3 regions of the Clostridium sp. HMP27 genome follow, and region 3 is predicted to be linked to each of the others. Evidence: riboswitches for the same ligand, from Rfam matches in the RefSeq annotation. Region 3 holds a riboswitch; each other region holds the start of a gene.

Region 1 (5,910 bases), on a different contig from region 3:
TAAATTTATAATATGTCAAGTGTTTTTTACTTTATATCTTATTTAATCCAATATTCTCATCGACTTTATTTGTAACTCTTACAATATATAACTTCAAGTTGCCTAAATCTTAAACTTTTGAACTATTTCATTTAATCTTTGAGCAAGTTCTGCTTGACTTTGTGCTGTTATTGCTACTTGATCTATAGCTTTTGTATTTTCATCCATACTTATCTTTATCGTTTCTGCTTCTGAACTTGATTTTTGTGAGGCATGTGCCATATTCAATACTGCTTCACTGACTTGCTCTACTGTGGCGGTAATTTCTTCTGCCATAGCTGCAATTTCTTCAGACATTTTGCTTACAAAATCCGAGTCGTTATAATATTGATCACCAGTTTGTCCATAGGCATAAATTGCTCCTGAACCTGTTTATTAATAAATTCTAATATATCGCTGCCTGTATCAATACTACTTTTAAATGCCTGCTGAACTTTAGAAATAGTATCTTGAATATTTATTACCGCTTGTGCTGATTGCTCTGCAAGTTTTCTTACCTCTTCTGCCACTACTGCAAAACCTCTTCCTTGCTCTCCAGCTCTTGCTGCTTCTATAGCGGCATTTAACGCAAGAAGATTAGTTTGTCCTGCTATACTTCCTATAGTATCTGCCATAACTTTTATGCTATCTACTACCTTTCCGTCTTCTATAGCCTTCAGCATATTCTTTTGTTTTTCAATATATATCCTTCGAGTTTCCTCTATAGCTTGCTGACTTTTATTTTTAACTTCTTTAGCTCTTTCTTTAAAGTTATTTGCATTACTGCTCCCTTCCATAGCTTTAGAAGAAAGTACATTAATACTTGAATCTACTTCTTGTGCAGATGCACTTATTTGCTGTGATGTAGCACTAGACTCTTGCATAACTGCAGCAATGCTATCTACTGCTTCATCAATAGTTTCTGCCTTTGTTGCTAATTCTTCAACAGTAGCCGAAAGTTCTTCAGAAGAGGCACTTATATCCTGTGAATTTTCCATAATTACTTTTACTAAGTTACTTACATTTTCCTGTGCTGTATTTAAAGCTACACCTGTTTGTCCGAACTCATCCTTCCTTGTAATATCAATTGGCTCTGTTAAATCATAGTTTGATAATCTTTGTGCCAAATTCTTTATCTTATTCAATGGATTCATTATATTTTTTACTATTACATATGCAATAAAAATTATTATTAAAAATGCTATTAGTGTATAAATTAAAGTGGTATTTCTAACTTTGTTAAATTGAGCTATGTTATCTATGTTATCCTGCTTTGCTAAACTTTCATTTATTTCAACGCACTTTTTTATCTTTTCAAACATACTATCTGTTATTGGTGATACAGCTGAATTATATAATTTAACTGCTTCATCATAATTATTAGCTTGGGCAAGTTCTATAACTTTACCTCTTGCTTCTCTATATTTTTCTAAATCATTTTTATAGTCAGCATAATTTCTTTCTTCTTCCTCTGATATTTCAGGTAAAGCTTGATATTCTTGTTCTAATAGTATATCTTTATTTGTTAAATCATCTATAGTTTTTATTTGTTCATTTAATTTTGACCTATCCCTCTCATAAACAATTCTAAGAATATTAGCTCTAATCTCATTTAAATTCCCCTTTGTTTCCTCCAAATTTTTGATAGATATTAAGTTATTGCTATACATGTTATTTGCGCTTTTACTTATTTTTGCAGAACTAAATACTCCTTGCGCACCAATTAAAAGTATGAAAATACATATTATTGTAAATACCATATTAAGTTTTTTCTTTACACCTAAATTATTAAAAAATTTCATTTTATTGCTCCCCTTTTTTGAAAATCTTAACTCTAAAAATCCCATGACAAATAACCCTTTAACCTAATGGTTAAATGGCTATTTATTGAAAATCTACATGAATCATTTCAATCCCCTCCCTCTATTTCTCGTAGAGTTTTTGGCAGCTTAAAATAGGCAGGTATTCTGACTTGAGCGTCAACGCTTTTTCACCCTTCCCAGAGCTATCCAGTGGCAATTGAAAAAACTATTCTCTTACAGCGGCGAGACCATGTGGGATTTTCACCCAGATTCTCTTATACTCAATAAATTACTTATCTATTGAACCTATTTTAAAATTATTCAATTAATTATTTAAAACTGTCATCCTTAAACATTAGGATTAATACATAATTTATTATCTATCAAACTAATGCTTTATTTACAAATAACATTTATTAGTACTTTATAACATATTTTCTCATTTCTCTATAAGTTTAACCTCATTTCTGCAATATTTCAACATTTTTCCCATAATATTTTTAACAACTCCTACATTTTATCACAAATATGCTTAAATTATATAAGCTTATTTATATACAATAATGGCGTAAAACAAATAATAACTTTATCTAAAAAAGCTAGTCGTTATATAACGACTAGCTTTTAACTTCTAAATATTGCTTTGTATTATGAAAGTACAAATTTTAATTTTTCAATTTATAACTTACATATAACTTATTTCTTATTCTCTTCTTCAAATTTTTTCATAAATTGAACTAAAGCTTTTACACCTTCTATTGGCATAGCATTATATATACTTGCTCTCATTCCTCCGACAGTTCTATGTCCTTTTAAGTTTTCAAATCCAGCTGCTTTAGCTTCCTTTACAAACTTAGCATCCAATTCATCCGATCCAGTTATAAAAGGTACATTCATTAATGAACGATCCTTCTTTACAACTGTTCCTTTAAACATGCTGCTTGAATCAAGATATTCATAAAGTATTGCAGCCTTTTCTTCATTAATTTTCTTCATTGCTTCTAGTCCACCCTTATTTTCAAGCCATTTAAACACTTTCCCACATATATATATTCCATATGCTGGTGGAGTATTATATAATGAATTATTATCTACATGAGTCTTGTATTTCAACATAGTTGGAGTTCCCGGTAGTACATCCTCAGTAATTAAATCCTCGCGAATTATTACTATAACAACGCCTGCAGGACCTATGTTCTTTTGAGCTCCTGCAAATATAAGACCATATTTAGTTACATCTATTGGTTCAGATAAAATATCTGAGGACATATCCGCAACTAGTATCTTATCTCCTGTATCTGGCAATTGATTATATTTAGTTCCATAAATTGTATTGTTATGACATATATACACATAATCTGAATCATCAGAAATCTTTAACTCTTTTAAATCAGGTATGTATGAGTAATTCTTATCTTCTGAAGAAGCTATAAGATTAACTTTTCCATATATTTTTGCTTCTAACATCGCCCTTTTTGCCCATTGACCTGTATTAATGTAGTCTGCAACCTTATTTTTCATCAAATTCATTGGAATCATTGCAAATTGCTGATGTCCTCCACCTTGAAGAAATAACACTTTATAATTATCAGGTATGTTCATTAGATCTCTTAAACACTTTTCAGCATCTCCAATAATCTTTTCAAAAGCCTTAGAACGATGACTCATCTCCATAACTGACATACCAGTGCCATTATAATCTAACATTTCCTCTGCTGCTTCTTTAAGTACCTTCTCTGGTAATACAGCCGGACCTGCAGAAAAATTATATACTCTTGACATAAAAAGCCCCCCTTTTGTTTTGATAACCTTGATTTATATATTATAGTATAAAATTCATATTATGTACTACTGTAAATATTTAAATTAATTAGAATTGTTACTATTACTTTTATCATGAACAACCTGGTCAATTACAATAACCAACGTCAATAGGAATGGATGATTTTCTTCATCAATAATGTTTACTCCGTAGGTATCTGCAAAAGTAAACCACTTTTTATTAACAGTTGCAACTATTCTTTTGTTTTTTATTACTTGAAAGCTATAGGAAAAAATATCTCCATTCACTTCATATTCTCCAAACTTACTTTCTATAGAAAACTTTGGTTTAAAAAAGGTAAGCTCCTTTTTCACCTTCGCTACTTGTATATTACTTTGAAAAATATGATATTCCGGTAACAGCTTAAATAGATTTTGTTCAATATAAAATAACTGATTGCCATCTAGATCTTCTATAGCTAATTTATCTCCAATTGAAAAGAATTTTCCTTTTACAACAAACCAAGGTCTGTCACTTTCATCCTTGATTATAAAATTATCTGCAAAACTAAAAACTTTCTGCCGAATCTTATATTTCATTTAATCTCCCCCTATTCTAGCCCATTAATTATTTTAAATATTATATCATATATGTAGATTTTTAGCCTTATATGATTACACCCACGAAGATTCTATACTCTTGTCACTTCCTCTACACTTTACTATAATATATAATGAAACAACTCTAGGAGGATTTTCAAATATGAAAATGATATTTTTCGATACAGAAACAACAGGTTTAAGACCAGGCAGCATATGTCAGCTCAGCTATATTTTCGTTGACACCAGTTTAAAACCAACCAAAACTATTGGTAAAAATATTTTCTTCACCGTGGAGTATGTAGAGCCAAGTGCAGAAAAAGTTCATGGTTTTAGCATTGAAAAGTTATACGAATTAAGTAATGGTAGATATTTTGAGGATTGTCTTGAAGAATTTCTAGTAGACTTTCAAACTGCGGATGTTATCATAGGTCATAATGTTAATTTTGATATAAATTTTTTGACTTCTGAATTAGAAGGATGTGGAGAAGACTTTAATTATAAACATATATTTTGCACTATGAATTATTACAAAAATATATGTAATTTTAAAAATAATCATGACGCTATTAAAGCACCTAAACTTGAAGAAGCTTTAAGGTTTCTTAATATAGAAAATTCTCATATAGATACCTTAAGCAAAAAACTTTTTAACGAAACAGGAAGCTTTCACGATGCTAGATTTGATACCACAGCTACATATTTGCTAGTTACAGAAGGAATAAAAAAAGGATATATCCCACCAAAATATTTTACTAATATGGTTAATGGTATTTAAAATATTCCTCTCTGCCATTAGTCTAAAAAGGTATGGGACAGGCTCTATTACGATGCTTGCCTCATACCTTTATATAAGCTTGTCATGTTGGTGGCACTCAAGATATAGCACATAAAAAAGCACCCTACATCATTGGAAGATGTTTTCTATGGTTGAGGTTATTTTATTATTAAATACACTATCATATAGTTTTACTAAGTATTTCTCCCGGCAGCCCATCAATTTCACATATTTTTTCTGAAATAAAACCATTACTTAACAATATCTTTTTTGATGCTATATTATTAGGATCTATTATTGCTGTAATTCGATGTAATACTTTTAATTCTTTGGCCTTATTTAGCTGCATTTTTGCAATTTCACTTCCATATCCCTTTCTCCAAAATTCAGGAAGTAATAAATATCCAAGTTCTGCTTCACTTAAGTCATCTTCATTTATCTTCAACATTGATAAACCTATAAAGTTATTTGTGGTTGTTTCAAAAACCTTAAAGCTTCCAAAAGCTTTATGTCTTTTATTCCTCTCTAATAATAGTTTAAAGTTACTTCTTGCTTCATCCAATGGAATTGCTCTTTCTGTAACCATTGCCATTACTTTTTCATTAGAAACTAAAATAAAATAATGTTTAAAATCTTCGTCTGATAGGAATTTTTCTACATAAATTCTATTCATCATTTCACCACTCCTAGCTCATTACATAATACGCGCCTCGGATTCTGCACGTTTTATAATCTCTTCTACAGTTTCTTCAGGAGTCATATTGGATGAATCTAGCCAAAGTCCTACTTTTGGATTTTCATTTATCAGTACTTCATGAAGAGGTTTAACATCCCAGGTTGTATATCCTGTTTTATTACGCCTTCTTTCTCTTTCTATCACTGAACCAATATTTGGATTTAGTGTAATATAGTATACTGGCTTCGATTTAAATGCCTGAAGAAAAGAATGAA
Region 2 (12,510 bases), on a different contig from region 3:
CAGCTACTACAAAAGTAAGCATTTCATGCCTTTTCTTTTCGTTTCTTTCCTTTGAAGCTTTTTCAAACATTGATTGAATGTGACTTCTTATTTTTATTGCATCTTCAAATGACCAAAGCGTAAATCCATTTTCCTTTACTCCTGGCACTCCAAAGAATGCAGGTTCTGAACCAGTACCTATTACAAGATAATCATATTCATATTTGCTATAAGTAGTAGTTACAACCTTTTGATCAGTATTTACATTTTCTATATAATCTGTAACTACATTAACCTTTGTCCTACTAAAAATCTTGCTAAGTTCAATTTGAACTGATTCAGGATGAACTCTTCCTCCTGCAACTTCATGAAGTTCTGTCATTAAAGTATGAAAAGGATTTTTATCAATTAATGTTATTTCTACAGAATTATCTTTTTTATACTTTTTTGCCAGTTTTTTTGCTACATGTACACCACTATACCCAGCACCTAAAATCAGTATTTTTGTATTGGTCGACATTTAATCACCTCTTTAATATATTCATAATTAATTACCCTTATAAATAAATTTTATATCTAAATTAAGAATATGTCCACATTCTTAACTATATATATATGATACAATAATATATTATGTAATATCAAGAGTAAATATATGTTCATATGTGAATTTGTGGATGCGTAAATTTGTTTTGATAGTAAATATAAATAGAAATAGTTATAATATTGAAAAATATACTAGCAAAAACTTATATATTTGTGTATAATTTCATTGTAAAGGTTTTAATGGTAGGTTTGTTATTTAACAAACTTCATGAAGTTATTAGCTTAATTATTAAGGGGGAAGAATTGAATGAAGAGAAGATGGTTGTCAGGAGTACTTGCTTTAAGTATCGTATGTACAAGTTTATTTGTGGGATGTCAGAAGAGGGAGGAAACAAAACCTGCTTCATCAAATGAAACAACTCAAGCGGCTTTAAAGGATGGAAAATATAAGGCAGAAGCTTCAGATTTTGATGAAAGAGGATGGAAGCCATTTGTTGAAGTGGAAGTAAAGGGTGGAAAAATTGCTGTAGCTAAATTTGACTATGCTAATAAAGATGGAAAATTAAAGAGTGAAGATGCAGAATATAATAAGAACATGGAAGCTAAGGTTAAGACAGGTCCAGCTAAATACACTAAAGAATTAGCTGCTGCATTAATTGAAAAGCAAGATCCTGCTAAAGTTGATACTATAGCTGGTGCAACTCATTCCGTAGAAAACTTTAAGAAACTTTCCACAGGATTACTTGAAAACGCTAAAAAGGGTGATACTTCAGTATTAAAGGTTACTTTTGAAACTGAAGAAAAAGCAGTGGCTTTAAAGGATGGAAAGTATAAGGCAGAAGCTTCAGATTTTGATGATAAGGGATGGAAACCATTCGTTGAAATAGAAGTAAAAGACGGAAAGATTTCTGTAGCAAAATTTGACTATACTAATAAAGAAGGAAAGTTAAAGAGCGAAGATGCAGAATATAACAAGAATATGGAAGCAAAGGTTAAAATAGGTCCAGCTAAATATACTAAAGATTTAGCTGCTGCATTAGTTGAAAAACAAGATCCTGCTAAAGTTGATACTGTAGCTGGTGCAACTCACTCCGTAGAAAATTTTAAGAAGCTTTCTACAGAATTACTTGAAAATGCAAAAAAAGGTGATACAGCAGTATTAAAAGTTAATTTTGCTAAATAATAAAATGTATGAAATAATTATATATAAAGACCTTAGGTTAAAAACCTAGGGTCTTTTATTTAGAGAATATATAAGGAGGATATTATAAAATGTTTAATATAAAAAAGTTATATTTGACATTAATATCAATTATAGTTACTATAACTACCGTGGCGTGCAGTAGAGAAGGCTCCACTAAATACAGTTCACCCATAAGTAAAACTGATTTTTTTATGGGTACAGTAGTAAAAATTTCATTATACGATAAAAAAGATGAAAGTATAATTACTAAGGCATTTGACAGAATAAAAGAAATTGAGAATGAGGTAAGTATAAATAAACAAGGTACAGAACTTCAGAGGTTAAATAGTTTTGCTGGGAAATCTCCTTTAAAAGTCAAGGATGATACATATATAATAATAAAAAAGGGATTGGAATACTCCAAGTTATCACAGGGAAGCTTTGACATAACTATAGGGCCAATTGTAAAGCTTTGGAGTATTGGACTTCCAGAAGCCAAGGTGCCAACTGAATTAGAAATAAGTGATAAATTAAAACTTGTAGGGTATAAAGATGTTAAAATAAATGAAGATAAGTCTATCTTTTTAAAAAATCCAGGAATGAATATCGATTTAGGTGGCATTGCAAAGGGATATACTGCAGACGAAGTTGTAGATATACTTAAACAAAATGGAGTAAAGAGCGCGATTATAGATTTAGGGGGAAATGTATTTGCATTGGGCAGTAAGATTGACGGACAGCCATGGAAAATAGGTATTCAAAATCCATTTGAAGTAAGAGGGAAAATTATTGGTACCATTGATGTTAAAAATAAATCTATTGTCACATCGGGTATATACGAAAGATTTATAGAAAGAGATGGGAAAAGGTATCATCATATTTTAAGCCCATTTAATGGATATCCATATAATAATGAAATTGCAGGAGTAACTATAGTAAGCGATAAATCAATAGATGGAGATGCACTTTCTACCACAGTATTTTCAAAGGGGCTAAATGGTGGAATGAAGTTTGTTAATGAGACTAAAGGAATAGAAGCTATTTTTGTAACTAAAAACAAAGAAGTATATATAACTAATGGATTAAAGAATAATTTTAAACTTATAAATGAGGAGTTTAAGATGATGAACTAGCTAGGGGGAATGAAGAGTGACATTAAAAGGTTTCTTAGGATTTGTAGAGATTCAAACAAAGGCTGCAAGTGTAATACCATTTACATTAGGTACAATTTATTCTATATATAAATATGATAGTTTTAATTTGAAAAATTTTATAATTATGTTTATGTCATTAATAACCTTTGATATGGCTACCACTGCCATTAATAATTACTGTGACTATAAAAAAGCACATACAAATGAGGAATATGATTATAAAGCAAAAAATGCAATTGAAAAATACAATATAAAACAATCTACAGCAGTATCCATAATATTTACTTTATTAATAATTGCAACTGCAGCTGGAATAACATTAACCCTTAACACAAATGTTATTGTTTTACTTATAGGTATTGTTTCCTTTATAGCGGGCATTTTATATACATTTGGGCCTATTCCAATTTCCGGAATGCCTTTAGGAGAAGTTTTTTCAGGAATATTTATGGGATTTATAATTACATTTTTATCTATATATATTCATATATATAATGAGAATATTGTAACGATAATGTATCAAAATAGTATATTAAACATTAACATAAATATATTTGAAGTGGTTTATATATTTTTAGTTTGTATACCATCTATAAATGGAATTGCAAACATAATGCTTGCTAATAATATTTGTGATGTTGAAGAAGATATCATGAACAAAAGATTTACACTTCCATATTATATAGGGAAAAAATCTGCATTGAAATTATTCAAAGTTTTATATTATATCAGCTATTTAGATATAATAATATTAGTAATATTAAGTATTTTGCCAGTAACTTCTTTATTGACACTCTTTACTTTAATTCCAATAAATAAAAATATAAAATTATTTTATAACCAGCCAGTGAAAAGCAAGACATTTGTTTTAGCAGTTAAAAATTTTGTATTAATAAACTTAACTTATATTGCTTCAATATTAATAATGACTGTAGTTAATTATTTATAGCTTTATTATCTTGACATATAGTATATATAGTAGTAAGATTATATCGTCAATTGAATATTATGTATTCAGGTGCCTATTTAAAATTAGGTGAAAAGGGAATGCGGTTAAATTCCGCGGCAGCCCCCGCTACTGTAAGTGATGACGAGCCTTTCATATCCACTCTTTAATAAAGGGGAAGGGAAGGGTAAGAGTGATTCATAAGCCAGGAAACCTGCCTGTGTACTTTTAAGAGCTTTCGGCGGGAAAGATCACAAATATGTTTGATAAAATCCGGCTTTGCCCGGTTTTTTTATTTGTTGATAACAGCAGGCGAAAGTCTGCTGTTTTTCTTATTTATAAAACTCCTAGAAATTTAAAATAAATCTCCTATCAAACTATCAATGGTTAGCTTTGTCCATAAAACTAACCATTGATAATTAAAAATTAATGAAAATTAAATTAATAAATGAATTTAAAATAGATAATAGATAACTGAAGGGAAGTGTCTTTATGCCAAAGATAATGTTACAGGGGACAGGCTCCACTGTTGGAAAAAGTATACTAGTAACAGCATTATGCAGAATATTTAAACAAGATGGATATAGTGTATGTCCATACAAATCACAAAATATGGCGTTAAATTCATATATAACTCATGATGGTAAGGAAATGGGAAGAGCTCAGGTACTTCAGGCGTATGCAGCAGGATTGGAACCAGAAGTGTACATGAATCCTATACTTTTAAAACCATCTAGTGATAAAAAGTGTCAAATCGTATTCAATGGTAAGGTATATGGAAACAGCACTGCTATGGAATACCATAATATGAAACTTCAATTTGCAGAAAAGTTAAAGGAACAATTTGAAGAAATAGAAAAGAAATTTGAGATAATAGTAATTGAAGGCGCAGGAAGCCCAGCTGAAATAAATTTAAGAGAAAGAGACATAGTAAACATGGGTCTTGCAGAAATGGTAGATGCACCAGTGCTTCTGGTAGGCGATATAGATAAGGGTGGTGTATTTGCATCACTGGCAGGAACACTTCTTTTACTAAGTGATGATGAGAAGAATAGAGTGAAGGGAACAATAATAAATAAGTTCCGCGGAGATATAGATATATTAAAACCAGGAATTACAATGCTTGAAGATATAATACATAGACCTTGCATCGGAACTGTGCCATACTTTACATTAGATTTAGAGGATGAAGATGGCGCAACAACATTTAATAAGGAAAAAACTAATGACATAGATATAGCAATTATAAAACTTCCTCATATTTCAAACTTTACAGATTTTGATGCGTTAAAGCTTGAGGAAGATGTTTCAGTAAGATACATAACTTCAAAAGAAGAGTTTGGAAATCCAGACCTCTTAATAATTCCAGGAACAAAAAACACCATAGAAGATTTACTTAAATTAAGAGAAACTGGTCTTGAAGAAATTATAAAAAACTATTCTAAACAAGGAATGCTTATGGGTATTTGTGGAGGATATCAAATGCTTGGGAATATATTGGAAGATCCTTATGGAGTAGAATCTAATTGTGAAGAAACAAAGGGTATGGGACTTTTAGATGTAGACACAGTGTTTGAAAAGGAAAAGGTTACTACAAGAGTTAAGGCTAAAGGACATGAATGTGACATATATGGTTATGAAATTCACATGGGTATTTGTACTTATGGGGAAAATGCAAAACCAATGTTTAGTATATATGATTGCAATGGAGAAGCTCAAGAAAGATTAGATGGAGCAGTAAATAAAGAAAAAAATATATTTGGGACTTATATACATGGTGTATTCGATGGAGTTGAGTTTAGAGAAAAGCTTATAAATAAATTAAGAGCTAAAAAAGGAATAGAACTTAAAAAATCTAAGGACTATGAGAATATAAGAGAAAAGAACTTAGATATGCTGGCAGACATAGTAAGAAGAAGTCTTGACATGGATAAGATATATGAAATAATGGGACTTAAAAAATAGGAGTTTTTAAATGATACATTTAATAGATTTAACTTTGGCAGTAATAATTGATTGGATAATAGGAGACCCATATTGGTTTCCTCATCCGGTCATATACATAGGAAAGCTTATAAGGGCTTTAGAGAGCAAAGGAAGAAAAATATGCAAAACCAATAAAGCATTGAAGACATTTGGAGGAATTATCGTTTTAATTGTAGCTTGTATCAGTTTTATAATTCCATTTTTGATACTTTACATAGTTAGAGATAATTTTTGGGTTTATCACATTTTAAATATATTTATATTATGGACTACGATTGCTTGTAAATCCTTAGGTAATGAGGCGAAAAAGGTATATGATTCATTGAAGATGGGCGATATAAAGGATGCTAGACTAAAACTTTCCTACATAGTTGGCAGAGATACAAATGAGCTAAGTGAAGAAGAAATAATCAGAGCAGATGTGGAGACCGTAGCTGAAAATGCCTCTGATGGAATAATTGCTCCTCTTTTTTATGCAATGATAGGGGGAGCGCCATTAGCCATGATGTATAAGGGAATAAACACTATGGATTCAATGCTTGGATATATGAATGAAAGGTTTTTGCATATAGGATTTTTTCCAGCTAAGGTGGATGATTTATTTAATTTAATACCTGCAAGGATCTCAGGAATTTTAATGTGTCTTGCAGCTCCAATTGTTAATGGAAATATAATAAATAGCTTTAAAATAATGATTCGAGATAGAAAAAATCATAAAAGCCCAAATTGTGCCTATCCTGAAGCAGCTACAGCAGGAGCTTTAAGAATACAAATTGGGGGAATTAATAGGTATTTTGGAGAGATAGTATATAAGCCTACTATTGGAGATAAGATAGATGAGTTAAGTTATACTCATATATTTGGAAGCATAAAGCTTATGTATGCATCAGAAATTTTAATTATTATATTATATGCATTTATAATGCTTAATTTGAGGTGATGGAATTGCAACATGGTGGAGATATATATACAGAGGGACTTCTTAAAGGAAGAGAGCTTATAGATTTTAGCTCTAATATAAATCCTTTAGGAATACCAGAAAGTTTTATAACCCGTATTGATGAAGCGGCAAAAAATTTAAATAGATATCCAGATGCTAAATATAGAGAGCTTAGATATAACTTAAAGGAATATATAAATAAAAGTCCTATTCTCTTTAATGATAAAAAAGAGCAGGATTTTGTAAAAGAAGAGTACATAGTAGTTGGAAATGGAGCAGCGGAAGTAATTGACTTAGTAATAAGCCAATTTAAGAGCATTTTAATTATGGCTCCATCCTTTGGGGAATACGAAGAAGATGCCCTAAAATGGGGACTTAATATAAGATATTCTAAGCTTACAGAAGATATGGAATACAATTATGAAGATATAATGATAAAACTTTCTAGTGTAGATGCTTTAATAATAGGTAATCCGAATAATCCTAACGGTTCCATAATAAATAGAGAAAAGTTTAAAGCTATACTTGAGTTTTGCGAGGAAAATAATAAAAAGGTAGTAGTAGATGAAGCTTTTATAGAATTTGTAGGAGATATAAATCAAAGCTTTGTAGATGAAATTAAAAATTATAAATGTCTATTTATAGTAAGAGCTTTAACTAAGTTTTATGCAATGCCGGGAATAAGATTTGGTTTTGGATTATGCAGTGATATGGAATTTATAGAAAAAATAAAAGGAAGACAAAACCCATGGAATATAAATTCCTTTGCAGAAGTAGCTGCAAAGTATGTACTTAAGGATAAAGAGTATATACAAATGTCCCTAAATTGGATAAGAGAAGAAAGAGATTACTTGACTAACGAACTAAATGCTATTACTTTTATACAAAAGGTTTATAAAACTCATGGTAATTTTATATTATGTAAGCTAAAAGGTTTAAGTTGCCATAGGTTCTATGACGTGTGCCTACAAAAGGATATAGTTATAAGAAAATGTGATAATTATAAGGGACTTGGGAAGGAATATGTAAGATTTGCAATAAAAGATAGAAGTACCAATTATATTCTCATAGAAGCTATTAAAAATTTAAATATAGATGAGGTGTGTTAAAATGAAATTTCTCAAAAATAACTTTAAAACTATGCTATTTTTAGCGCTTGGCATAATAGTTACAATTGCTCCAAATGCATATGCTATGCACATAGCAGAAGGATTTTTGCCTCCAGCTTGGGCAGGGATTTATTTCGTACTTTCAATACCTTTTATAGTTATTGGACTTAAACACATAAGAAAGCAAACTGAAAAGAATGGAGATTTAAAAATGCTTTTAGGGCTTGTTGCAGCCTATGCCTTTATACTTTCAGCTATGAAAATTCCATCCGTTACAGGAAGCTGCTCTCATCCAACAGGAACAGGTCTTTCAGCTATAATATTTGGACCATTTATATCATCAGTGGTAGGACTTGTAGTACTTGTTTTTCAAGCACTTTTCCTAGCCCATGGAGGGATTACTACTTTAGGCGCTAATACATTTTCAATGGGAATTGTGGGACCGATAGTTGCTTATCTTTTATATACTGTATTAAAAAATAAAAATAAGAAAGTAGCAGTTTTTACGGCAGCATGCTTTGGAGATTTAGCCACTTATTTAGCAACTTCCGTACAGCTTGCATTAGCATTTCCATCTCAAACAGAAGGATTAATGCACTCATTTATAAAATTTGTATCTATATTTTCCATAACTCAAATACCTTTAGCTATAATAGAGGGAATTATTACAGTTATATTATTTGAATTCATTTCTAAATATTCTTCTAAGGAATTAGAGATATTAGGAGGGGCAAGATAATGAAAAGAAGAACTTTAGGTTTAATTACATTATGTATTGCAATAATTGGATTATCTCTTCTTATTGGAACTGCTAGAGGAGGAGAATTTGGTGGAGCAGATGGACAAATAGAGGAAGTTATAAGTGAAGTGAATCCAAATTATACTCCATGGTTTGAAAGTGTATGGACACCACCTTCAGGAGAAATAGAGAGTCTTTTATTTGCAGCACAAGCATCCATAGGAGCGGGATTTATGGGATATTACATAGGAAAGAAGAAAAATGCTAAAGCTTATAATGGCTCTTGCCAGAAGGAGTAAGCTTGTATATATACATCCTTTAGAAAAGGCATGTCTTGCAATAATTCCTATAATAATAATGGGATTTGTTAAAAATCCCATTATTATAATTATAAATATTTTGATATTTATAACATTACATATAAAAACTAATAATAACTTGGAGATAGTAAGGAAGTTTTCAATAGAAATTGCCTTATTTTCTGCGTTTTCATCCATTACTTTTGTGCTTGATTATGGATGGGGGTTTGTATTGGTAATAATTTTGAGAAGTATTTCTGCAGGATTATGTCTTTCTTTTTTTTCATTAACTACTCCCATAGATCAGATATTTTATGTTTTATCTAAAAGAAAAAGCCTAAGGGATATATGTGATATAGCTAAGTCCATGGAAAGATTTCTTGTAGTAATAAATGAAGAGTACAGCATAATGTACAACTCCATGAAATCTAGGGGAGGATTTGACAGTTTTAGTTTAAAAATAAAGAGTACGGGAAAACTAGCAGCGCTTTTATTTGTAAATACAATGGAGAGATGGAAAAATATAAAAGAAGGAATATACAGCAGAGGGTATAGAGGATACATGCCTTATATTTCTAAGGAATTTCATTTTTCAATGCCGAGATTTATGTTTGTAATGATGTACGACTTAATTTTAATTACATTAGCATTTTATTTTAAATAATTTATGGAGATGGTAGCTTAAATGTTAGGAGTCATAGGTTTAAAGTCCAATGTGAAATTGGAGATAAGAGAAAAACTTTCTATAATACCAAAGCACTATGGAAGAGCCCTAGAGGGTTTAATGGAAGTCTGTGAAGAAGTGCTAATACTCAGCACCTGCAATAGAACAGAAATATATTATAACTCAACTAAAAGTTATGAAGAAGTAATTTTTAAGATATTTGAAAAGCTTAACTGGCATGAAGATTATTTTAAGTACATATTTCATTATGAAGAAGAAAATGCAATAAATCATATAATGCAGGTTGTATGTGGATTTGATTCTTTAATACTTGGAGAAGATCAAATACTTGCACAAGTTAAAGAATCATATAAAATTGCACTAGAACATAAAAGCATAAAAAAAGATCTTCAAAAGCTTTTTCAAATGGCAATCACTTGTGGGAAGGAATTTAGATGTAAAACTGAACTCTATAAAGTGCCTGTGTCGTCAGCATCTATTTCTGTAAGTCAAGCAAGAAGAGATGGAGCTAAAAGTTTTATGGTGCTTGGCTATGGCGAAGTAGGAAGTTTAGCATGTAAATACATTATGTCAGGCAGCTTCGAAAAGCTATATATTGCAGTAAGAAATACTTCAGTTGTAAATATAGATGATTCAAGGGTAAAGGTGATAAGTTTTAATGAGAGAGCAGATTACTATAAGTACGTAGATTCTATAATAAGCTGTACTTCTGCACCTCATACAGTGGTATATAGTTCAGAATTACCACTAAAGTCTCTTAGTATATATGATTTAGCAGTGCCAAGAGATGTGGATGAAGAAGTGAATTATATGGAAAATATTAAGCTTTATGATATAGATAAAATAAGTTTTATGAACGATGAGAATTGCAAAAGAAGAGAAGAGATAATGAAATCTAATATGGATATAATTCATAAATATAAACAGGAATTTTATGAGTGGAGAAGTATTAAAGAAGTTTCAGGAGACATTTTAAAGCTTAAATCTCAAGGTGAAAAAGTATATAAAAGTAGATTGGAAACTTTTATAAACAAAAAGGATACCAAAGACAGTGAAAAGTTAGCTGAAGTCCTTTTAAAAAGCACTTCAGATGCTTATATAAATAGAGCTATTGAGGTGTTAAAAGAAGAGAAGCTGAAAGGCAGGTATGAGGAATGCTTGAAGCTAATAGAGAGAATATTTTACCAGACGGAATAAATGATGTGTTTTTATCTATTGTTTCTTGTAAGATAAATGTTTTAATAGTAGGAGGAGGAAGAGCGGGATTTATAAAAGCTAAAACTCTTACTGAAAGAGGTTGCAATGTTACGGTAGTATCTCCAGAGCTTTCCTCTGATTTTAAAACCTTAAAAGAATATAACAATATTAAATTTATTAAAGATACATATAAAAGAGAATACATACGAGATAAACATTTAATAGTTATTGCAGTTCCAGAAGAATTTGCAATTGAAGTAAAGAAACATTGTGAAGAAGAGTTTAAATTGTACATAGCTTCTTATAGTTTTAGAGAGGGAATAGCAGTACTCCCTTATCAAAGAAGTACTAAAAGTATGAGTTTTGCTTTGAAATCCATGAAGGCTAGCCCTAAAACCACTAGATTCATTGGACAAAAGCTTGAAAAAACCTTAACGGAGTATGATGGTTTTATGGAATATTCCTGTAGGCTGCGAGAAAAATTAAAAAGATATGAAAATAGAGAAGAAATACTGAACTTTATATCAAGTGATGATTTTTATTTCTCTTATACTAAAAATAAACAAGATTTAATACTTAAAATGTTTTTTGGAGATGATTTTAATGAATATAATAGTAGCTACTAGAAAGAGTGCTTTGGCACAAACTCAAACAAATCTGGTTATAAATGAGATAGAACAGAAGCATAATGTAAAATGTGAAAAGCTTTTAATAGAAACTACCGGAGATAAAATACTTGATAGAACGTTAGATAAAATAGGTGGTAAAGGGCTTTTTATAAAAGAAATTGAAATGGCACTTTTAGAGGACAGAGCTCACATTGCGGTTCATAGTATGAAAGATATGCCATACGAGCTTCCTTTAGATTTTATAATAGGAGCAATTCCTGAAAGGGAAGATGTACGCGATGTTTTAGTATCAAGGGATAATATGAGGTTTAAAGACTTGCCTAAAGGAGCAAAGATAGGAACAAGCAGCCGTAGAAGAGCTTCAGAGCTTAAGCTTTTAAGGCCAGATTTGGAAATAGTTCCTATAAGAGGAAATGTTCAAACTAGAATAGATAAAATAGAAAAGTTAGGACTTCATGGAACTATACTTGCTGCAGCAGGGCTTAAAAGACTTCAAATGGAGCATGTAATAGCAGAATATTTCAATCCACAGGATTTAGTTCCAGCAGTAGGACAGGGAGCTCTAGGGATAGAAATAAAAAGTGGAAGCCCTTATATAAAATACATAGAAAACTTAGACGATAAGCATACAAGAATATGCGTAGAAGCAGAAAGAAGCTTTATGAGAGCTTTAAAGGGAGATTGTCATTCAACAATTGGTGCTTATGCACAAATTTCTGGAAGTGACATGAATATAGTTGGAATATTTGAAGTCAATGGTGAAGTTGTGAAAAAAGATATAACAGGAAACGTAGAGGATTATATAAATTTAGGTAATAAATTAGCTGAAAAAATAATGGAATAACTTAAGGAGGAAATTATGGCAAAGGTTTATCTTATAGGAGCAGGTCCAGGAGATGAGGAGCTTATAACTCTTAAGGCAATAAGAGTTTTGAAAAAATGTACAGCTGTAATGTACGATAGATTAGCAGGCCCAGGAATATTAAAATATTTAAATGAGGATTGTGAAATATATTATTGTGGTAAGGAACCGGGATGCCACTATAAAACTCAAGAAGAAATAAATGAAATGCTAGTAGGACTCGCTAAAAAGGGCCATGTAGTTGGAAGAATAAAAG
Region 3 (12,510 bases):
GACTCGAACTCGTTTTACCACCGTGAAATGGTGGTGTCTTATCCGCTTGACCAAGGGGCCTTATTTTAGTAAATTCATGGAGCTTGCAATAGGAATCGAACCCCCAACCTGCTGATTACAAGTCAGCTGCTCTACCGTTGAGCCATGCCAGCATAATTATGGCGACCCAGAAGGGACTCGAACCCTCGACCTCCGGCGTGACAGGCCGGCACTCTAACCAACTGAGCCACTGGGCCGCAGTATCATGGTGGGAACAACAGGGATCGAACCTGTGACCCTCTGCTTGTAAGGCAGATGCTCTCCCAGCTGAGCTATGCTCCCATAAATACTTGCGTGTCGTTTAAGACAATTATTATTATATAAGCTGATATGACTTTTGTCAATAAAAAAATTAAACTTTTTTATATTTTTATAGAAACTTTCGCCAAAGCGAAATTTCTTCCTTCAGCAGTATGCATGAAGATACTTTTAATATTGAATATAAGTATGAGATTTACATTGTAGAAAACATTGAACAAGCATTAGAGCTTCTTTGTGTATCAAATCGTTTTCCTAAATGTAAATCTCATACGTGAGGTTCAGTATTAGAAAACGTCGTAATTTAATCTTCTCTAATATCTACAAAAAATTCAGTGTTATGTATACTTGCCTCTTCTAGCGTATGCATATCATTCATTATACATAAAGCAGATTCTATTACTAAAAACTCTATAGGACATCCTGAACCTTCTCCTAACCTCATATCTAAACCTAAATTTGCCTTAAGACCTATTTCATTCATTACACAAGTTGCACCTGGTTCTACTGGGATATGAGACGGAAACATAAAATCTTTTACATTGGGATTTAACTTATAAGCACACAATGCAGCTGCTGAAGATATAACCCCATCTATTACAATGGGTACTCTATTTTTGGCTGCACCTAGAAAGCATCCACATAATCCTGCTATATCAAAACCACCTACTTTTGATAAAACATCTATAGCATCACTTTTATCAGGATTATTTAATTCAATAGCCCTTTTTATTACATTTTTTTTGTTCACAAATTGTTCCTCTGTAAGCCCAGCACCTTTACCTACTATTAAATCAGAATCTATTCCAGATAGTACGCTTATAACTGCCGCACTAGTGGCAGTATTACCCATTCCTGCCTCTCCAGTACCAAATAAATCATATCCCTCACTTACATATTTATCTACCATTTCTATTCCTACTTCAATGGCTCTTATAGCTTCTTCTCTTGACATAGCCGCTTCTTTTGCCATGTTTTTAGTTCCATAAGCTATTTTTTTATTTATTATCTTAGGGTTATTAAAGTTTGCATTCACACCTATATCTACTACGCATACATCTGCTTTAGCATAATTAGATAAGACACCTATACCTGTAACACCTTTAGTATAATTATCTGTAATAATAGCTGTAAGCTCCTGAGGGCATGCACTAACTCCTTCTACTAACACTCCATTATCAGCACTCATAACTATAGTTATTTTTTTATTTATTTTATTCTTTACTTTCCCAGTAATACCAGATATCTTTATAGCCATTTTTTCTAATTCTCCTAAACTTCCTATAGGTTTACTAAGGCTGTCCATTCTCTTCCAAGCATCTTTTATCGCCTCATCATTAGCTGGTGCAATACTTTGCAATGTTTCTTTTAATAATTCCATTTCCCATTCCTCCTAAAATTTAAAAATAATAATTTACTTTTTATAATACTAATAGCACTTATTTTCAAGATCTTAACTCTTACTGCATTTTTAATATCAAGTGATTCATAGATTCAGGTGGCATATACTGGATAAAAACAAATAAGAATCATCCCAAATCAACAGGGAGATTCTTATTTTAAATATGTAATACTTATTAATATAATGGTTTAAATAACTTAAATATGTTATATCATTAAAAAATAAAATCCCTTGCAAAAGCAAGGGAATACATATACAAAGTAAGCTTATATCTTCCCTCCGAAGCATTGTAGCAATGTATTTCAGGCAGTTCTCCTGGCTTAAGTTTCTTCCTCCTCCCTCCTTCCTAGAAATATCTAGTGGATAAATGGGATTTGTCAACTCTTACAGTAGCGGGGGCTGCAGTGGCTTCTCACCACTTTCTCTTTTAAACTATATCAGCACCTAAAATAATCATATTAAATTTTTACTAACTATGCATGATTTATAGAAATTTATAATTTCATTATAAATCAGCTCATCTCAAGTTATCAGGATACTTCATGATAAAATTATAGTACAACCCTTCGTTAATTACAATGTATTTTAATGGTTATTAATTCATGCTTAATTCTTGCTTCCTGATTTTTTTAAAATTTCTCCTATTTGTTCATTAGTAAATTTATAGCTTGTATTGCAAAAGTGACACTTTAATTCCTCAGTTTTATTTTCATTATATAATTCAGTAAGGTCTTTTTCTCCTATGCTCATAAATACTCTTTCTACCTTGTCTCTTGTACAATCACACTGATATTTTGGAGTCATATTATCTAATATTTTTAAATCCATATCTTCAAATATAAACTGAAGTATTTCTTCAATACTCATTCCTTGTACTATATAATCAGTTACAGATTTCATATCCTGAAGCCTATAAGTGACTAAATCAGCGGCTAATTCATTTGCTCCTGGCATCATTTGAATAATAAATCCACCTGCCGCTTTAATACTTAAATCAGTATCTACAAGAACTCCAAGTCCAACAGCAGAAGGAGTCTGCTCGGAAACTGTAAAATAATACGCAAGATCATCCCCTACTTCTCCTGAATAAATAGGTATCTGTCCAACATAAGGCTCTCTAAGTCCCATATCCTTTATAACGGTAACCTTACCATTTATGCCTATAGCTCCTCCAACATCAAGTTTTCCTTTGCTATTTGCAGGTAAATCAACCTTAGGGTTCCCTATATATCCTTTTACGCTTGCATCAGAATAAGCAGTAACAAGAACACCCTTTGCCTCCCCGCCTCCAGATATTTGAATAGTTAAAGAATCCTTCTCTGATTTTAACATTGCACCCATTAATGTTCCTGCAGTAAGCATTCTTCCTAGTGCAGCAGCTGCTGTAGGAGCACATTCATGAATTTTTACTCCTTCATTCACAAGTTCTGTTGTAATAGCTGCAATAATTCTTATGTCACCATTACTTGCAATTGCTCTAACTAATTTATCACTCATTTTATTTCCTCCTGATTTCCTATTTTGTGAGCACATACACTATTCTTTCACTTGTAGAAGATATATCCTCATGCTCATAATTATCTAGTACCTTTGCTATTTTAAACCCAGCTTTAACAATAAGTTCTTCTAGCTCCTTCTCAGTGTATGCTCTTTCTGTATGATGTTCATCAAATCTTCTATAAAGCTCTCCTTCTTTCAAAAAGAAAGTCAAGTACATGTCCACTATATTATCTTCAAAGACATTTTCCCAAGTATAATACACGTTTTCTTCATCATAAGTAAATATATTATTTCCTAATATATTAGAAAGCTTATAATATGAATTTATATCGAATATAAAAATACCTTCATCCTTTAAATGCTTATGTACACCCTTAAAATAATTTAATATATCTTCATTTTCTGTTAAATAGTTAGTAGAATCTAAGCAGCATGTTATAAGATCAAATTGCTTATTTAGTTCCAATTCACTTATATCCTGACATACAAACTTTCCCTTTATACCTTTATTTCTAAGCTTATTTTCAGCTTCAGTAAGCATATCATCTGATAAATCCACTGCCCAAGTATTTAAGAAACCTTTGGCTATATGTTCTGTTAAATTTCCAGTTCCACAAGCCAAGTCTAAATACTCCCTTTTGGGCACATTAAACTCATTACATAAATCCAATATAATATTTGCCCATTTAAAATAATCCACATCACCTTTGATAAGATTGTCATAAATATGGGCAAATTCTTTGTAACACTCCATAACCGTTCCCCTTTATCCAATATAAATCAGCACATCTCAAAATTGAGATGTTTCATTAATAAATTTATATTATAAATTATTTTTTTGCAAGTCAATATTTTTAGGAATATTCATTTGTTTTTTTCTTCTAGTCATTATTCCACCTATTCTTCCTGTTTCCTCTGAAGTTAAGCTGCTCCATCCATATTTCTCTACCTTATCTATCAAACCCAATTCATCAGCAATTTCATATTTAATTTGTTCTCTAAGCTTTTCTGCTTCAGTAAGTTCTCTATTTGATTTTAATTTAGCCTTAATAACCTTTTTAAGTGGTGTTTTTCCCATAATAATCCCCTCCGTAAAAAAATTAATTACGTTATTTAATAGTTTTTACAGATGGGGACATATTTATTCAATTTTTCAAATCAAAATCTAATCTCTATTTAAGAAAATAATTAAGCTTAAAACCCAAAATAAAACCCCAAAACCAGCCATTACACTGATTTTAGGGCATTATTAAATACTATTTATCTTCAAATAAATGACATGCTACAAAGTGATCTTTTTCAACCTCTTTAAATACAGGTGAAACTTCACTACATACAGGCTTTGCATATTTACATCTTGGTGCAAATCTGCATCCTGGCTTTGGATTTATAGGACTTGGAACATCTCCTTCAAGCATTATTCTGCTTCTGCTTTGTTCAACTTCTGGATCAGGAATTGGAATAGCAGATAAAAGTGCTTGAGTATATGGATGTAATGGCTTTGCATATAAGTGTTCACTTGAAGCAAGCTCTACCATAGTTCCAAGGTACATAACTCCAACCCTGTCAGATATATGCTTTACCATTGAAAGATCATGAGCAATAAATAAGTAAGTAAGTCCAAGTTCATTTTGTAATTTTATAAGTAAATTTACAACCTGAGCTTGAATAGAAACGTCAAGTGCTGAAATTGGCTCATCACACACAATAAACTTTGGTTCAACAGCCAATGCTCTTGCTATACCTATTCTCTGTCTTTGCCCTCCTGAAAACTCATGAGGAAATCTTGATGCATGTTCCTTATTTAAACCTACTAGCTGTAAAAGCTCATATATTCTATTAGTTCTTTCTTTTCCCTTATGAATGCCATGTATGTCTATTCCTTCAGCAATGATATCTCCTACTGTCATTCTTGGATCTAGCGATGCATAAGGATCCTGGAAGATTATTTGTGCATTTTTAGTATATTCCTTTTTCGCTTTACCCTTTAGCTTGTGTATATCAGTGCCTTCAAATAAAACTTCTCCACCTGTAGCTCCATATAGTCCAAGTACTGTTCTTCCACAAGTTGTTTTACCACAACCTGATTCTCCAACTAGTCCTAAGGTTTCTCCCTTTTTTATATTAAAACTTACATCATCTACAGCCTTTAAAGTAGCATTTTTTCCAACTTTAAAATATTTCTTAAGATTCTTAACCTGAATTAAAACTTCTTTTTCCACCTATATTGCACCTCCTTCAAATTTTGGAGTCTCAACCTTTGGTGCAAGAGGATGCTGTAACCAACATTGTACTTCATGAGTTTCTGAAAGTTTTGTTACCTCAGGCATTTCTTCATTACAAATTTCCATACAGTAAGCACATCTTGAAGCAAACGGACAGCCTACTGGAGGCTTTAATAAGTCTGGAGGAGTTCCTGGTATTGAATATAATTCATTTTTATGTTTTGTATCAAGTCTTGGTACTGATTGTAAAAGCGCCCAAGTATACGGATGCTTTGAGTTATAAAATAATTCTTCTCTAGTACCTCTTTCAATTATCATACCTGCATACATAACCTGAATTTTAGTTGCTACACCAGCAACTACCCCTAAGTCATGAGTTATAAGTATAACTGCTGTACCAAGCTTATCCTGAAGTTCTCTTATAAGATCCATTATCTGAGCCTGAATTGTAACATCTAGCGCAGTAGTAGGTTCATCAGCTATTAGAACTTTTGGATTACAAGCAAGTGCCATGGCAATCATTGCTCTTTGTCTCATACCACCTGAAAATTCATGTGGATATTGACTTACTCTTTTATCTGCATTTGGTATATTAACTAATTTAAGCATTTTTACAGCTTCATCTAATGCTTCTTTCTTATTCATTCCTCGATGAATAATTAAGTTTTCAGCTATTTGATCTCCTATTTTCATTGTAGGATTCAAGGATGTCATAGCATCCTGGAAAATCATACTTATATCTTCTCCTCTTAAATCCCTAAGTTCTTTATCTGACATCTTTAAAACATCTTTTCCATCAAATAGTATTTGTGAACCTTCTTTTATATCTCCTGGAGGAGTAGGTATTAATCTCATTATGGATTTAGAAGTTACTGACTTACCACAACCAGATTCTCCAACTATAGCTAAGGTCTCCCCCTTATCTACATGAAAAGATACTCCTCTAACGGATTGCACTTCACCTGCATAAGTGTGAAATGTAACTTTCAAATCTTTAACTTCAAGCAAATGTGACATAATTATCTCCTCCTTTACTGACGAAGCTTAGGATCTAGAGCATCTCTTAATCCATCACCAAGTAAGTTAAATGCTAACATTGTTAATGAAATAGCTAGTGCTGGGAAAATTAATTGATATGGATAAAAATCCATAACCGCTTGTCCGAAAGAAGTCATTGCACCCCAGCTAGTTTCAGGAGGCTGTATTCCCAGTCCTATGAAGCTTAAAAATGCCTCAGCAAATATAAATGACGGAATATCAAAAGTCATATAAACAATTATTACTCCAATAGTATTTGGTATTAAATGTTTAAGTATTACTCTTTTAGGGTCTGCTCCCAATGCCTGAGCTGCAAGTACATACTCTGATTGTTTAAGCTGCATAACCTGTCCTCTAACCATACGAGCCATACTTGTCCAACCAGTAATGCATAGTGCAATTAAAAGAGACATCATACCCTTTCCCATAAATATGGATAGTATTATAACTATTAGCATATATGGTATACTTATAAGTATTTCTACGATTCTCATCATTATATCATCTACTTTTCCTCCAAAGTATCCACTAATACCTCCATATATACAACCTATAACTACCTCAATTATCGTTCCTATTATACCTATAGTGATAGAAACTCTACCACCAATCCAAAGTCTTGAAAATAAATCTCTTCCTAAATTATCTGTTCCAAACCAATATTCACCGTTTGGTGAAAGATTCATTTTGTCTGTATTTTGAACAGAAAACTTATGCGGTGATATCCAAGGTCCTATTATGCACATGAGTATTATAATCACCAATAATATCATAGAAAACATAGCAACCTTATTTTGCTTTAATCTTCTCCATGCATCCTGCCAGTAGGTCAAATTAGGTCGTACTATAATATCAGCATTTTCTGCATCATATCCTAAAACTTTAAATTTTTCTTTATTTAAATTTACCATTACACCTTTGACCTCCTATCTTTTTCCACCAGTAAGTCTTATTCTTGGATCTATTACTGTATATAATATATCAACTATTAACAGTGAAATTATATATAGAGCAGAATAGAATATTGTAAGTCCCATAATTACATTATAATCATTTGTCAAAATAGCATCTATCATGGAATTTCCAAGCCCAGGAATATTAAATATTCTCTCTATTACTATAGATCCTGTGATAACTGCGGCTACCTGTGGTCCAAGTATAGTAATAACAGGTAATATTGCATTTCTTATAACATGTTTCCACGCTATGGCTACTTTAGATACACCCTTAGACTCCGCTGTTAATATATAGTCTAGTCCTACAACATCTAAAACCGAAGTTCTCATGTATCTTGCATAAGTTGCTAAACTTGAAAAGGATAGCGCTATAGTTGGAAGTATTGTATATTTAAATCCACTTAAATATTCTCCAGGTGCATACCAGCCTGCACTAGGCAGTCCTATTTTACCCCCTACTGCCTTTTGAAGTAACGCTGCTAGAACAAAGCTTGGTATAGAAACTCCAAGTATTGCAAGGAATATTACTGAGTAGTCGACCTTTGTATTTCTTCTAAATGCGGCTATTATACCGAGTATTATACCTATAGTTAATCCTAAAGCTATTGCCTGCAAACCAAGCTTTAATGAATTAGGAAACTTATCTTTAATTATTTGTTGCACACTATATCCAGGAGTTATAAAGGAATCACCTAATTCTCCCTTTGTTATATTCTTTAAATAAATAACGTATCTTGTAGACAGTGGCTTATTAAGCCCATATTTTTCTTTTATTATTTCCCTAGTTTCTGGCGGAAGTTTTTGCGCTTGAACCGATACAGGATCTCCAGGTATAGAATTCATTAAAAAGAATGTTATTGTAGTTATTACCCATAAAGTTATTAGCATGTATCCTAATCTCTTTAATATATATTTTATCATTTATATCCTCCTTCCTTGATTTCCAGTTAAAATTTATGTAACCACTGGAATTTCCAAATTCCATATGTTTTTTTCAGCCCCATAATATACCATTTTGTCCTTAACATACAAATACTACAATAAGGCTCTACAAACCCCATTGTAGTATTCATACTCTTTATTTTCCCCTATTTTCCTTCATTATAAATCCATTTTAATTCATATGTTGCTCCAAATGCTGGGTGTTGAAGTCCCTTTACACTATTTTGGAAGAAGTTTCTTCTATCTTTATAGTATATAGGAGCTATACCTGCATCTTCATTAATAAGTAATTTTTCAGCTTGTGCAAATAATTCTAATCTCTTGGTATTATCAGTTTCATTTTTGATCTTGTTTAATAGCTCTTCATATTTAGCACTGTTATACTTACCATAGTTATTTCCGTTATCCTTTTGGAATAATCCTATAAATGAATCCGGATCATTGAAATCTGCGCCCCAACCAGACATCGCAATTTCAAAGTTACCATCTTGTGTTTTCTTCAAGTAATCTGCAAAGCTTGCTGCTGAATCAAGCTGCACATTAACACCTATTTTTGACTTCCATTGATTTTGGAAGAATTCAGCTGATTGTTTATCAAAGGCACTGCTATCCTGTGGAAGATATCTTACAGTATGTTTTGATGGATCTGGATCTAACCCAAGTTCCTTTAATCCTTCTATAAATAAAGCTTTAGGATCTTTCTTTTGAGCAATTACTTCCTTTAATGGCTCTTCAATTTTACTTCTGTATTCTACATCTCCAGTTTTTATAAGTGGTGATACAACACCGTAAGCAACAAATCCTCTTTTATAAATCTTATTAACATAAGTTTCTCTATCTATAGCAAGTGAGAAAGCTAATCTAATTTTAGGATTAGTTAAAAGCTTATTTTTTCCAGTTTGATTAAATATCATATAGAAAGAAACTGGGTCCGCTTGCCCTATACCAGAAATTTTACCTGCTTCTACATCCTTTTTAAGTTTATCAATATACTCACCAGTAACAGCTACTGCATCTATTTCTTTATTCATAAGCATCTGGTATCTTGTTTGCATTTCTTTTATAACTGATAAGTTAACTTCATCTGTTTTAACCGCGTCTTTATCGTAATACTTATCATTTTTCTTTAATGTTAACTTAGCACCCTTCTGCCACGCAGTAATTGTATATGGTCCATTATAAACCATCTTTGTTGGGTCTGTACCATATTTATCTCCCTGAGCCTTTGCTATATCTTCTCTAACTGGTACAAGTAATGGGAATGATATCATTTCTTCAAAGTATGGTATTGGTCTTTCAAGCTCTACTACAAAAGTTTTATCGTCCTTAGCCTTTAAGCCAAGATCTTCGGCCTTAGCCTGTCCCTTCATAAACTTTCCAGCATTTTTAACTCCTTCTATAAAGAATGAGTATGTTGATTTAGTGTTTGGATCTAGTATTCTTGTCCATCCATAAACGAAATCTTTAGCTGTAACCGGTTTTCCATCTGACCAATTATAATCTCTTAATTTAAAAGTATAAGTTTTTTTATCCGCTGAAACTTCCCAGCTTTCAGCACCAGCTTTTTCAACTTTTCCATTGTTAACTCTTGCAAGTCCTTCAAAACCAGCACCTACTGCAGTAAATGATGCTGTATCTGATGCTAATCCTGAATCTAAAGTTTTAATATCTGCAAGCTCCAAACTCATAACTTTTGGTTTAGTTTCTCCACCTGCTGACTTTTTGTCTCCACTGCCGCATCCAACAAATGTTGTAAGTGTAAGCGCAGCAGTTAAGATAAGTGCTAGTATCTTGTTTCTTTTCACTATAAACTCCCCCTTTATAATTACTTATAATTATATAATTTAAAAATTATATTGTTAACATTATAGTTAGCTATGGAAATTAACTATTATAATTATGAACTAATGTATCTTAATTTATTAAGATAGCTTATTCCATACTTTTATTAAAACTTTTAATTTACCTTTATATATGTATTTGTATTTTTATGTGATTAATTCGTATTTTTATATACTTATTTATATGTTTGATATACTTAGTTTATATTTTTATATAAATACAAGATAAAAATAAGAGTCTTGCAATAATTATATATTTATACAAAGAATAACCTCTAAATAAATATGTATCTTAAGAAAACTCGTTTGTCTTTGTCATTCTATTTGTGACGTTTTTATTACATTATTTTAACTATATTAACACAGTTTTTTTTCAGTGTCAATCAGATGGCTCTCCACCACACTCATAAATCCACCATAATTAATTTATTTTAATTAATATAAATCGATTGAAATTTTCTAATTAATGAAGGATGTTTTTCTTTTTTTATTTATTAATCTTCTTATTTATCACTTCTAATATCTTTAATAAAAATTTATACATAATGTTTCATTTATATGTTTATTCATTATATAATATAATAATATAAAGCATCTGAATATAATTTGAGATGTAATTATTTTTAGGGAGGGACTCTTATGAATTATAATGTTGCAGTAGTTGGTTGTACTGGAATGGTTGGAAGAAAATTTTTAGAAATACTTGCAGAAAGAAATTTTCCTATAGCAGAGTTATATTTATTTGCTTCTGCTAGGTCTGCAGGAAAAAAACTTTCCTTCGAAGGAAAAGAATATACTGTAGAAGAATTAAAGGAAGATAATATAAAAAATAAAAAAATTGATTTTGCATTATTTTCAGCTGGTGGAGATACAAGCAGAAGCTTTGCTCCTATTTTTGCAAATTACGGAGCTGTGGTTATAGATAACAGCAGTGCTTGGAGAATGGATCCTAATGTACCACTTGTAGTACCTGAAGTAAACCCAGAGGATATTAAAAAGCATAAAGGTATTATTGCTAACCCTAATTGCTCTACTATACAAGCGGTAGTAGCTTTAAAACCTCTATATGATGCCTATGGAATTAAGAGAATAGTTTATTCTACTTATCAAGCTGTATCCGGTGCAGGCATGAATGGATATAATGATTTAATGGAAGGCTATAAGGGAGAAGCTCCTAAAAAGTTCCCTTATGCTATAGTAGGTAATCTTCTTCCTCACATTGATTCATTTTTAGAAGATGGATATACAAAGGAAGAAATTAAAATGGTAAATGAAACAAGAAAAATACTTCATGATGATAATTTAAAAATAACCGCTACTACTGTTAGAGTTCCTGTTTTAAATAGTCATAGCGAAAGTATAAACGTTGAGCTATCAAAAGACTTTGATATTAAAGAAGTATTTGAACTATTTAAGAATTCTAAAGGAATAATACTTGAAGATGATGTAGCAAACTTAATATACCCTATGCCTTTAAATTCATCAGGAGAAGACGAAGTATATGTTGGAAGAATAAGAAGAGATTTTAGTTTAGATTCCGGATTAAATTTATGGGTAGTTGCTGACAATATAAGGAAAGGCGCTGCATTAAATGCAATTCAAATTGCAGAGTGTATGATTAGTGAATAATTTAAATTATTAATTTAAATTTTTGGAGGTGAATTATGAGTATATTCAAAGGATCTGGAGTAGCCATAATTACTCCTTTCGATGAAAATGGTATAGATTTCAATAAGCTTGAAGAACTTATAGAATGGCATATTGCAAACAGCACTGACGCAATAATAATATGTGGTACTACTGGTGAAGCTTCTACCATGAGTGAAACTGAAAGAAAAGAAACTATTAAGTTTACTGTAGATAAAGTTCATGGAAGAATTCCCGTGATTGCAGGTACTGGTAGTAATAATACTAAAGGCACTATAGAATATAGTAAGTGGGCAGAAAGTATTGGAGTAGATGGTCTTCTTTTAATTACTCCTTACTATAATAAAACTACTCAAAAGGGACTTTTAGAACACTTTAAAGAAATAGATAAAAATATAAATACTCCTATTGTGCTTTATAATGTACCAGCTAGAACTGGAATGAATATAGCACCTTCTACCTTAGTAAAGATATGCGCTGAGTGCAGGAATGTGGTTGCAATTAAAGAAGCTAGTGGTAACATTAGCCAAATAGCTGAAATAAAGGCTCTTTTAAGAGACAAGATAGATATATATTCAGGAAATGATGATCAAATAATTCCTATAATGTCTTTAGGAGGTATTGGAGTAATTTCTGTAGTAGCAAATATACTTCCAAAAGAA

What was found. Region 3 has a riboswitch for cobalamin ahead of cobT (nicotinate-nucleotide--dimethylbenzimidazole phosphoribosyltransferase). Riboswitches for the same ligand answer to the same signal wherever they lie in the genome.
Region 1: linked by a shared signal. The riboswitch ahead of DP68_RS10875 (methyl-accepting chemotaxis protein) and the one ahead of cobT (nicotinate-nucleotide--dimethylbenzimidazole phosphoribosyltransferase) in region 3 are both predicted to bind cobalamin.
Region 2: linked by a shared signal. The riboswitch ahead of DP68_RS12035 (cobyric acid synthase) and the one ahead of cobT (nicotinate-nucleotide--dimethylbenzimidazole phosphoribosyltransferase) in region 3 are both predicted to bind cobalamin.

The regions. Positions count from the first base shown of each region.
Region 1 is NZ_JMFY01000018.1:359,192-365,101, forward strand. Features, by position in the region: partial or broken gene DP68_RS10875 (methyl-accepting chemotaxis protein) at 103-1,820, opposite strand; cobalamin riboswitch at 1,958-2,145, opposite strand; gene serC (3-phosphoserine/phosphohydroxythreonine transaminase) at 2,517-3,602, opposite strand; gene DP68_RS10885 (LURP-one-related family protein) at 3,687-4,181, opposite strand; gene DP68_RS10890 (3'-5' exonuclease) at 4,345-4,959, shown strand; gene DP68_RS10895 (GNAT family N-acetyltransferase) at 5,141-5,635, opposite strand; gene DP68_RS10900 (AAA family ATPase) at 5,654-5,910, opposite strand, start outside.
Region 2 is NZ_JMFY01000022.1:57,665-70,174, forward strand. Features, by position in the region: gene DP68_RS12015 (FAD-dependent oxidoreductase) at 1-499, opposite strand, end outside; gene DP68_RS12020 (FMN-binding protein) at 833-1,708, shown strand; gene DP68_RS12025 (FAD:protein FMN transferase) at 1,798-2,841, shown strand; gene menA (1,4-dihydroxy-2-naphthoate polyprenyltransferase) at 2,858-3,811, shown strand; cobalamin riboswitch at 3,862-4,045, shown strand; gene DP68_RS12035 (cobyric acid synthase) at 4,301-5,773, shown strand; gene cbiB (adenosylcobinamide-phosphate synthase CbiB) at 5,784-6,734, shown strand; gene DP68_RS12045 (histidinol-phosphate transaminase) at 6,734-7,843, shown strand; gene DP68_RS12050 (energy-coupling factor ABC transporter permease) at 7,875-8,582, shown strand; gene DP68_RS12055 (energy-coupling factor ABC transporter substrate-binding protein) at 8,582-8,881, shown strand; gene cbiQ (cobalt ECF transporter T component CbiQ) at 8,844-9,545, shown strand; gene hemA (glutamyl-tRNA reductase) at 9,567-10,763, shown strand; gene DP68_RS12070 (NAD(P)-dependent oxidoreductase) at 10,721-11,389, shown strand; gene hemC (hydroxymethylbilane synthase) at 11,367-12,236, shown strand; gene cobA (uroporphyrinogen-III C-methyltransferase) at 12,252-12,510, shown strand, end outside.
Region 3 is NZ_JMFY01000011.1:41,960-54,469, reverse strand. Features, by position in the region: tRNA gene DP68_RS05420 (tRNA-Thr) at 78-152, opposite strand; tRNA gene DP68_RS05415 (tRNA-Asp) at 160-236, opposite strand; tRNA gene DP68_RS05410 (tRNA-Val) at 246-321, opposite strand; gene cobT (nicotinate-nucleotide--dimethylbenzimidazole phosphoribosyltransferase) at 602-1,678, opposite strand; cobalamin riboswitch at 1,987-2,162, opposite strand; gene hslO (Hsp33 family molecular chaperone HslO) at 2,306-3,196, opposite strand; gene DP68_RS05395 (class I SAM-dependent methyltransferase) at 3,216-3,953, opposite strand; gene DP68_RS05390 (small, acid-soluble spore protein, alpha/beta type) at 4,023-4,277, opposite strand; gene DP68_RS05385 (oligopeptide/dipeptide ABC transporter ATP-binding protein) at 4,456-5,421, opposite strand; gene DP68_RS05380 (ABC transporter ATP-binding protein) at 5,422-6,441, opposite strand; gene DP68_RS05375 (ABC transporter permease) at 6,456-7,373, opposite strand; gene DP68_RS05370 (ABC transporter permease) at 7,389-8,339, opposite strand; gene DP68_RS05365 (peptide ABC transporter substrate-binding protein) at 8,507-10,165, opposite strand; gene DP68_RS05360 (aspartate-semialdehyde dehydrogenase) at 10,841-11,830, shown strand; gene dapA (4-hydroxy-tetrahydrodipicolinate synthase) at 11,866-12,510, shown strand, end outside.